DNA from 2 places in the Lysinibacillus canaveralius genome. Region 2 is predicted to be linked to the other one. Evidence: a T-box and tRNA genes for the amino acid it is inferred to sense, from the RefSeq annotation. Region 2 holds a T-box; the other holds one or more tRNA genes.
The links. The T-box of region 2 lies ahead of ileS (isoleucine--tRNA ligase). A T-box ahead of a tRNA ligase gene usually reads a tRNA of that ligase, here a tRNA-Ile.
Positions count from the first base shown of each region.

Region 1 (3,419 bases), 2.1 Mb from region 2:
ATTCTCACTTCTAACCGCTCCACCAGTCCTTCCGGTCTGACTTCAACGCAGTTAGAACGCTCTCCTACCACTGACATCAAAGATGTCAATCCACAGCTTCGGTGAATCGTTTAGCCCCGATACATTTTCGGCGCAGCGTCACTCGACCAGTGAGCTATTACGCACTCTTTAAATGATGGCTGCTTCTAAGCCAACATCCTGGTTGTCTAAGCAACGCCACATCCTTTTCCACTTAACGATTACTTTGGGACCTTAGCTGGTGGTCTGGGCTGTTTCCCTTTTGACTACGGATCTTATCACTCGCAGTCTGACTCCCGTGTATAAATATCCGGCATTCGGAGTTTGTCTGAATTCGGTAAAGCGAGATGCCCCCCTAGTCCAAACAGTGCTCTACCTCCGGTATTCTCAATCACGAGGCTAGCCCTAAAGCTATTTCGGAGAGAACCAGCTATCTCCAAGTTCGATTGGAATTTCTCCGCTACCCACACCTCATCCCCGCACTTTTCAACGTGCGTGGGTTCGGGCCTCCAGTAAGTGTTACCTCACCTTCACCCTGGACATGGGTAGATCACCTGGTTTCGGGTCTACGACCACGTACTATTTCGCCCTATTCAGACTCGCTTTCGCTGCGGCTCCGTTTTCTCAACTTAACCTCGCACGTAATCGTAACTCGCCGGTTCATTCTACAAAAGGCACGCTATCACCCATTAACGGGCTCTAACTACTTGTAGGCACACGGTTTCAGGTTCTCTTTCACTCCCCTCCCGGGGTGCTTTTCACCTTTCCCTCACGGTACTGGTTCACTATCGGTCACTAGGTAGTATTTAGCCTTGGGAGATGGTCCTCCCGGATTCCGACGGAATTTCACGTGTTCCGCCGTACTCAGGATCCACTCTGGAGGGAATAACTTTTTGGCTACAGGGCTTTTACCTGCTCTGGCGGACCTTTCCAAGTCGCTTCGCCTAAATCATTCCTTTGTAACTCCGTATAGAGTGTCCTACAACCCCAAGAGGCAAGCCTCTTGGTTTGGGCTCTTCCCGTTTCGCTCGCCGCTACTCAGGGAATCGAATTTTCTTTCTCTTCCTCCAGGTACTTAGATGTTTCAGTTCCCTGGGTCTGTCTCTAACGCGCTATGAATTCACGCGAAAGTACTGCGCGATTAAACGCAGTGGGTTCCCCCATTCGGAAATCCCCGGATCAAAGCTTACTTACAGCTCCCCGAGGCATATCGGTGTTAGTGCCGTCCTTCATCGACTCCTAGTGCCAAGGCATCCACCGTGCGCCCTTATTAACTTAACCAATAAGTTAACGCTAACTCGAAGAGTTAGACTTCAGTTTACACGTCAATTACTTGACTTGTTTGACTCATATCTATTTAAAGATAGAAATTTGTGTTTGCTTTCAATGTCGTTTTATCCAGTTTTCAAAGAACAATTGTTTGCTCCATGCGATAAAAAACGCTGGAGTAAAATATTTGGTGGAGCCTAGCGGGATCGAACCGCTGACCTCCTGCGTGCAAGGCAGGCGCTCTCCCAGCTGAGCTAAGGCCCCAAATAAGAGGTATATAAATAATTTATATGGTGGGCCTAAATGGACTCGAACCATCGACCTCACGCTTATCAGGCGTGCGCTCTAACCAGCTGAGCTATAGGCCCTCTTTTGAAAGTATGAACTTTCAAAACTGAACAGCAAGAACGTTAACGTATATCACCGTGTGATATACTTCCGAAAAATATCCTTAGAAAGGAGGTGATCCAGCCGCACCTTCCGATACGGCTACCTTGTTACGACTTCACCCCAATCATCTATCCCACCTTCGGCGGCTGGCTCCAAAAGGTTACCTCACCGACTTCGGGTGTTACAAACTCTCGTGGTGTGACGGGCGGTGTGTACAAGGCCCGGGAACGTATTCACCGCGGCATGCTGATCCGCGATTACTAGCGATTCCGGCTTCATGTAGGCGAGTTGCAGCCTACAATCCGAACTGAGAACGGTTTTATCGGATTAGCTCCCCCTCGCGGGTTGGCAACCGTTTGTACCGTCCATTGTAGCACGTGTGTAGCCCAGGTCATAAGGGGCATGATGATTTGACGTCATCCCCACCTTCCTCCGGTTTGTCACCGGCAGTCTCCTTAGAGTGCCCAACTAAATGATGGCAACTAAGAACAAGGGTTGCGCTCGTTGCGGGACTTAACCCAACATCTCACGACACGAGCTGACGACAACCATGCACCACCTGTCACCGTTGTCCCCGAAGGGAAAACTGTATCTCTACAGTGGTCAATGGGATGTCAAGACCTGGTAAGGTTCTTCGCGTTGCTTCGAATTAAACCACATGCTCCACCGCTTGTGCGGGCCCCCGTCAATTCCTTTGAGTTTCAGTCTTGCGACCGTACTCCCCAGGCGGAGTGCTTAATGCGTTAGCTGCAGCACTAAGGGGCGGAAACCCCCTAACACTTAGCACTCATCGTTTACGGCGTGGACTACCAGGGTATCTAATCCTGTTTGCTCCCCACGCTTTCGCGCCTCAGCGTCAGTTACAGACCAGAAAGTCGCCTTCGCCACTGGTGTTCCTCCAAATCTCTACGCATTTCACCGCTACACTTGGAATTCCACTTTCCTCTTCTGCACTCAAGTCCCCCAGTTTCCAATGACCCTCCACGGTTGAGCCGTGGGCTTTCACATCAGACTTAAAGGACCGCCTGCGCGCGCTTTACGCCCAATAATTCCGGACAACGCTTGCCACCTACGTATTACCGCGGCTGCTGGCACGTAGTTAGCCGTGGCTTTCTAATAAGGTACCGTCAAGGTACAGCCAGTTACTACTGTACTTGTTCTTCCCTTACAACAGAGTTTTACGAACCGAAATCCTTCTTCACTCACGCGGCGTTGCTCCATCAGACTTTCGTCCATTGTGGAAGATTCCCTACTGCTGCCTCCCGTAGGAGTCTGGGCCGTGTCTCAGTCCCAGTGTGGCCGATCACCCTCTCAGGTCGGCTACGCATCGTCGCCTTGGTGAGCCGTTACCTCACCAACTAGCTAATGCGCCGCGGGCCCATCCTGTAGCGATAGCAGAACCATCTTTCAACTTTCTAACATGAGGTAGAAAGTATCATCCGGTATTAGCCCCGGTTTCCCGGAGTTATCCCAGACTACAGGGCAGGTTGCCCACGTGTTACTCACCCGTCCGCCGCTAACGTTAAGTCGGTGCAAGCACCAACAAAACGTCCGCTCGACTTGCATGTATTAGGCACGCCGCCAGCGTTCGTCCTGAGCCAGGATCAAACTCTCCATAAAAGTAGTTTGAGTTAAGCTCAAAATGTTGCTGACTATTGTTTTAGTCAAGTTGTCTCTTTCAATTAAGAAAGAAAATTATTGTTAACGTCTTGCTTGTTCAGTTTTCAAAGTTCATAAAATTG
Region 1 is NZ_CP154840.1:4,566,677-4,570,095, reverse strand. It holds rRNA gene AA0Y26_RS23040 (23S ribosomal RNA) at 1-1,299, opposite strand, end outside; tRNA gene AA0Y26_RS23035 (tRNA-Ala) at 1,476-1,551, opposite strand; tRNA gene AA0Y26_RS23030 (tRNA-Ile) at 1,579-1,655, opposite strand; rRNA gene AA0Y26_RS23025 (16S ribosomal RNA) at 1,743-3,297, opposite strand; tRNA gene AA0Y26_RS23020 (tRNA-Ala) at 3,418-3,419, opposite strand, start outside.
Region 1: it has a tRNA-Ile gene. The T-box ahead of ileS (isoleucine--tRNA ligase) is inferred to sense a tRNA for this amino acid. The anticodon was not compared.

Region 2 (3,419 bases):
GCGTTCACCTGTATTTTGAGGATCATAAGTGAAACTATCAATTTCGGCATAGAGCTGATAAAACTTGAATGTATTATCCAGTGTATCCACCAGCTTTGATTTTGCTTCCTGCACATTGCGGATCGAAAAGCGTTTGGGATTCCACGGGGAACTGTCCACCAATAACGACCATCTCAGTGCATCCGCTCCGTATTGGTTCATTAATTCAACAGGATCAAGTGCGTTTCCTTTACTTTTTGACATCTTTTGTCCGTTTTCATCGAGCACATGCCCTAAGGACAGCACCTTTTTATACGGCGCTTTTCCTGTGAACAATGTAGAAACAGCCAGTAAACTATAGAAAAACCCCCGTGTCTGATCAATTCCTTCAATCACCACATCCGCTGGAAACTGCTCCTGAAATTTATCGGTATTTGTAAACGGATAATGATGCTGGGCAAATGGCATCGAGCCGCTGTCAAACCAGACATCGATGACCTCTGGCGTACGGTTCATCTCCCCGCCGCATTTTCTGCATGTGCAGACTACTTCGTCGATATATGGTTTATGCAGCTCCAAAGAATCGGTTAAAGGATTTTTAGACATTACGCTAAGGGCTTCCCTGCTTTCGGGAGCTTCTTCGTATCCGCAGTCCTCGCAAACCCATACATTCAGCGGGGTCCCCCAGTAGCGGTTCCTGCTGATATTCCAATCTACCGCATTTTCCAGAAAATTGCCGAACCGTCCGTGTTTGATATACTCCGGATACCAGGTTACCTGCTCATTGTTTTGCAGCATTTGTTTCTTTTGCGAAGTCATATCAATGAACCAGCTGTCCGTCGCATAATAAAGCAGCGGTGAATCACAGCGCCAGCAGTGTGGATAACTATGCTCATACTTTTCCTTTGAAAACAGCAGCTGTTTGTCTGCAAGCAGTTTGATGATGTCAACATCGCACCCTTTGACAAACCGTCCTGCCAACTCCGCTACCTCAGCTGTATAGCATCCTTTTGGATCTACAACATTCACAAAGGAAAAACCGTTGTTCTTTATTATTCTATAATCTTCATCCCCGTAAGCTGGCGCAATATGAACAACTCCTGTACCGCTCTGTCCTGTTACATAATCAGCCAGTACCACTTTATGGCCTTTTTCAACTGTTACAAAGTCAAATGGCGGAACATAAGACTCGCCCTCGAATTCCTTTCCGCTATGTTCACTTAAGATATCAACCGATTGTTTGAACACTTTTTCAACGAGAGTTTTCGCTACGACATAGATTTCATTTTCGTATTTCACCCGTACATAAGTTAATGCCGGATTCACCGCTAGTGCTACATTAGCAGGCAATGTCCAAGGCGTCGTCGTCCAGCCGAGGAAATACTCGCCGCGGCCTTTCCTTTTAAACTTTACAGTTGCTGATAAATCCTTCACATCCTTATAGCCCTGCGCAACTTCATGCGAGCTCAGTGACGTCTGGCAGCTTGGGCAGTACGGTGAAACACGGTGCCCTTTATACAAAAGGTTATTTTTGTGAATATGGCTCAAGATGTTCCAAACGGACTCGATGTAGTCATTGCTGAGTGTTACATATGGATCGTCCATATCCACCCAATAACCGAGCTGCTCGGTAAAAGAGCGCCATTTTCCCTCATACGTAAAAACACTCTCCTTGCACTTTTGGATAAATGCTTCCACACCGTATTTCTCGATCTCCTGTTTACCAGAGATACCAAGTTGTTTCTCGACGCCTAATTCTACCGGCAGTCCATGGGTATCCCAGCCTGCTTTTCGCTCCACCCGAAATCCCTGCATCGTTTGATAACGGGCGACTACATCCTTAATCGTCCTGCCCAATGCATGCCCGACATGGGGCAGTCCATTGGCAGTCGGAGGGCCTTCGTAAAAGACAAAAGCTTTGCTGTCCCTGCGGCTTTCAACCGTCGCTTTAAATACCCCTTCCTCTTCCCATTGTTTACGGATGTTCTTTTCTCTTTCTGTAATTGTTTCTTTCTTTGATTTAGCTTGCATGTTTGTTCCTCCTATACAAAAGTGTATAAAAGGCATACAAAAAACCCCGTCCCAAGCAAGGGACGAGGTTTACCCGCGATTACCACCCTAATTCTATTGGAAACGCTCCAATAGCACTCAGCAACGTACAATCATACGCGTTCCTTTTAACGGTAGACACCCGGATTGACCTACTTGTGCTTTCGGTCAATCTTCTCGGAGAGGATTTTCATGTAGCATCTGCACACCGACTTCCACCAAAATGCCGGCTCTCTGTAGAACAAAATGAAACACTACTCTTTCTCGTCAACGAATTTTGTATGCTTTTTATTGAGAATTATCTTAACAAACAGATAATTCCATGTCAATAATAAGAATGCCTATTTTTATCCAAAAACGAACGGATAATTAACGGGATATTTTTCTCCGATATTTAAAAGTCACCAGGCCGAAAACAACATAGAGACCTCTTACTAAAAACAACAGGGAGCTCCTCTATAGTATCCTTTGATACATTGCCCATTCATTTGCTTTCTTGACTAATTCATCAGCATACTGCTGCTTAGCTTGCTGGTATTGGTGATGATTCTCAGGGAACTGTTCAGCTAATAGCAGCTTATGTTCTCCGTACTCCCTCGCGTCTTTAGGGTGCTGTAATAAATATGCTTTAAAAGTAAGGTGGATGTCGATGTGTTCATTTCCTCTTTGAAAAATATGCAGGTGATGGGTTCTGTTTTCTGCTCCCTTTGTAAAATACCGTCTGCCTGTAATACCGTTCTCTCCTTTAGCTGTATAGCCAAGTGCGATCAGCTTTTCGGTATATGCATCAACTCTTTCCATATCTTGTACAACCATTAACATATCAATAATCGGCTTAGCAAAACCGATAGCAGAGATTGAAGTACTGCCGATATGGAACAAACTAATAATGTCATCTGTAAAAATATTATGTAAGACTTCCTCTTCCTTGCGGTAGGATTCAGCCCACTCCTCGGTCCATCCCTTTATATTTGTTTTTCTCAAATACGCCCTCTTTTCTCCTAAAATCCACTTCGGCTTTTAATCTTCTGCTCAATGACATCAGCTGCTTTTACAGGACCCCCTGCCTGGTGGAATGTATGAGCTAGTTTTTCAGCGTTTTTTTGATAGCTCACATCCCCCGATATTTTGGCTACAGCCTTCACTAGACTGCTCGGCCGGTCATCCTTTAGCTTAATGCCTGCCCCCAGTTCAACTGTCCGTTCCGTAACAAGCAGCTGCTCGCTATGCTGCGGGAACAGCACCATTGGCACACCGAAATACAAACTTTCGTTTACACTGTTCATGCCAGAATGTGTGATAAAAATATCTGCCTGCTGTAAAATGGCAATTTGATCTACGTGCTGTTGGATTGTAAAATTGGCCGGTATACTCCCAAGTGCATCGACATC
Region 2 is NZ_CP154840.1:2,100,743-2,104,161, reverse strand. It holds gene ileS (isoleucine--tRNA ligase) at 1-2,010, opposite strand, end outside; T-box leader at 2,066-2,308, opposite strand; gene AA0Y26_RS10585 (GrpB family protein) at 2,485-3,012, opposite strand; gene AA0Y26_RS10580 (macrolide family glycosyltransferase) at 3,030-3,419, opposite strand, start outside.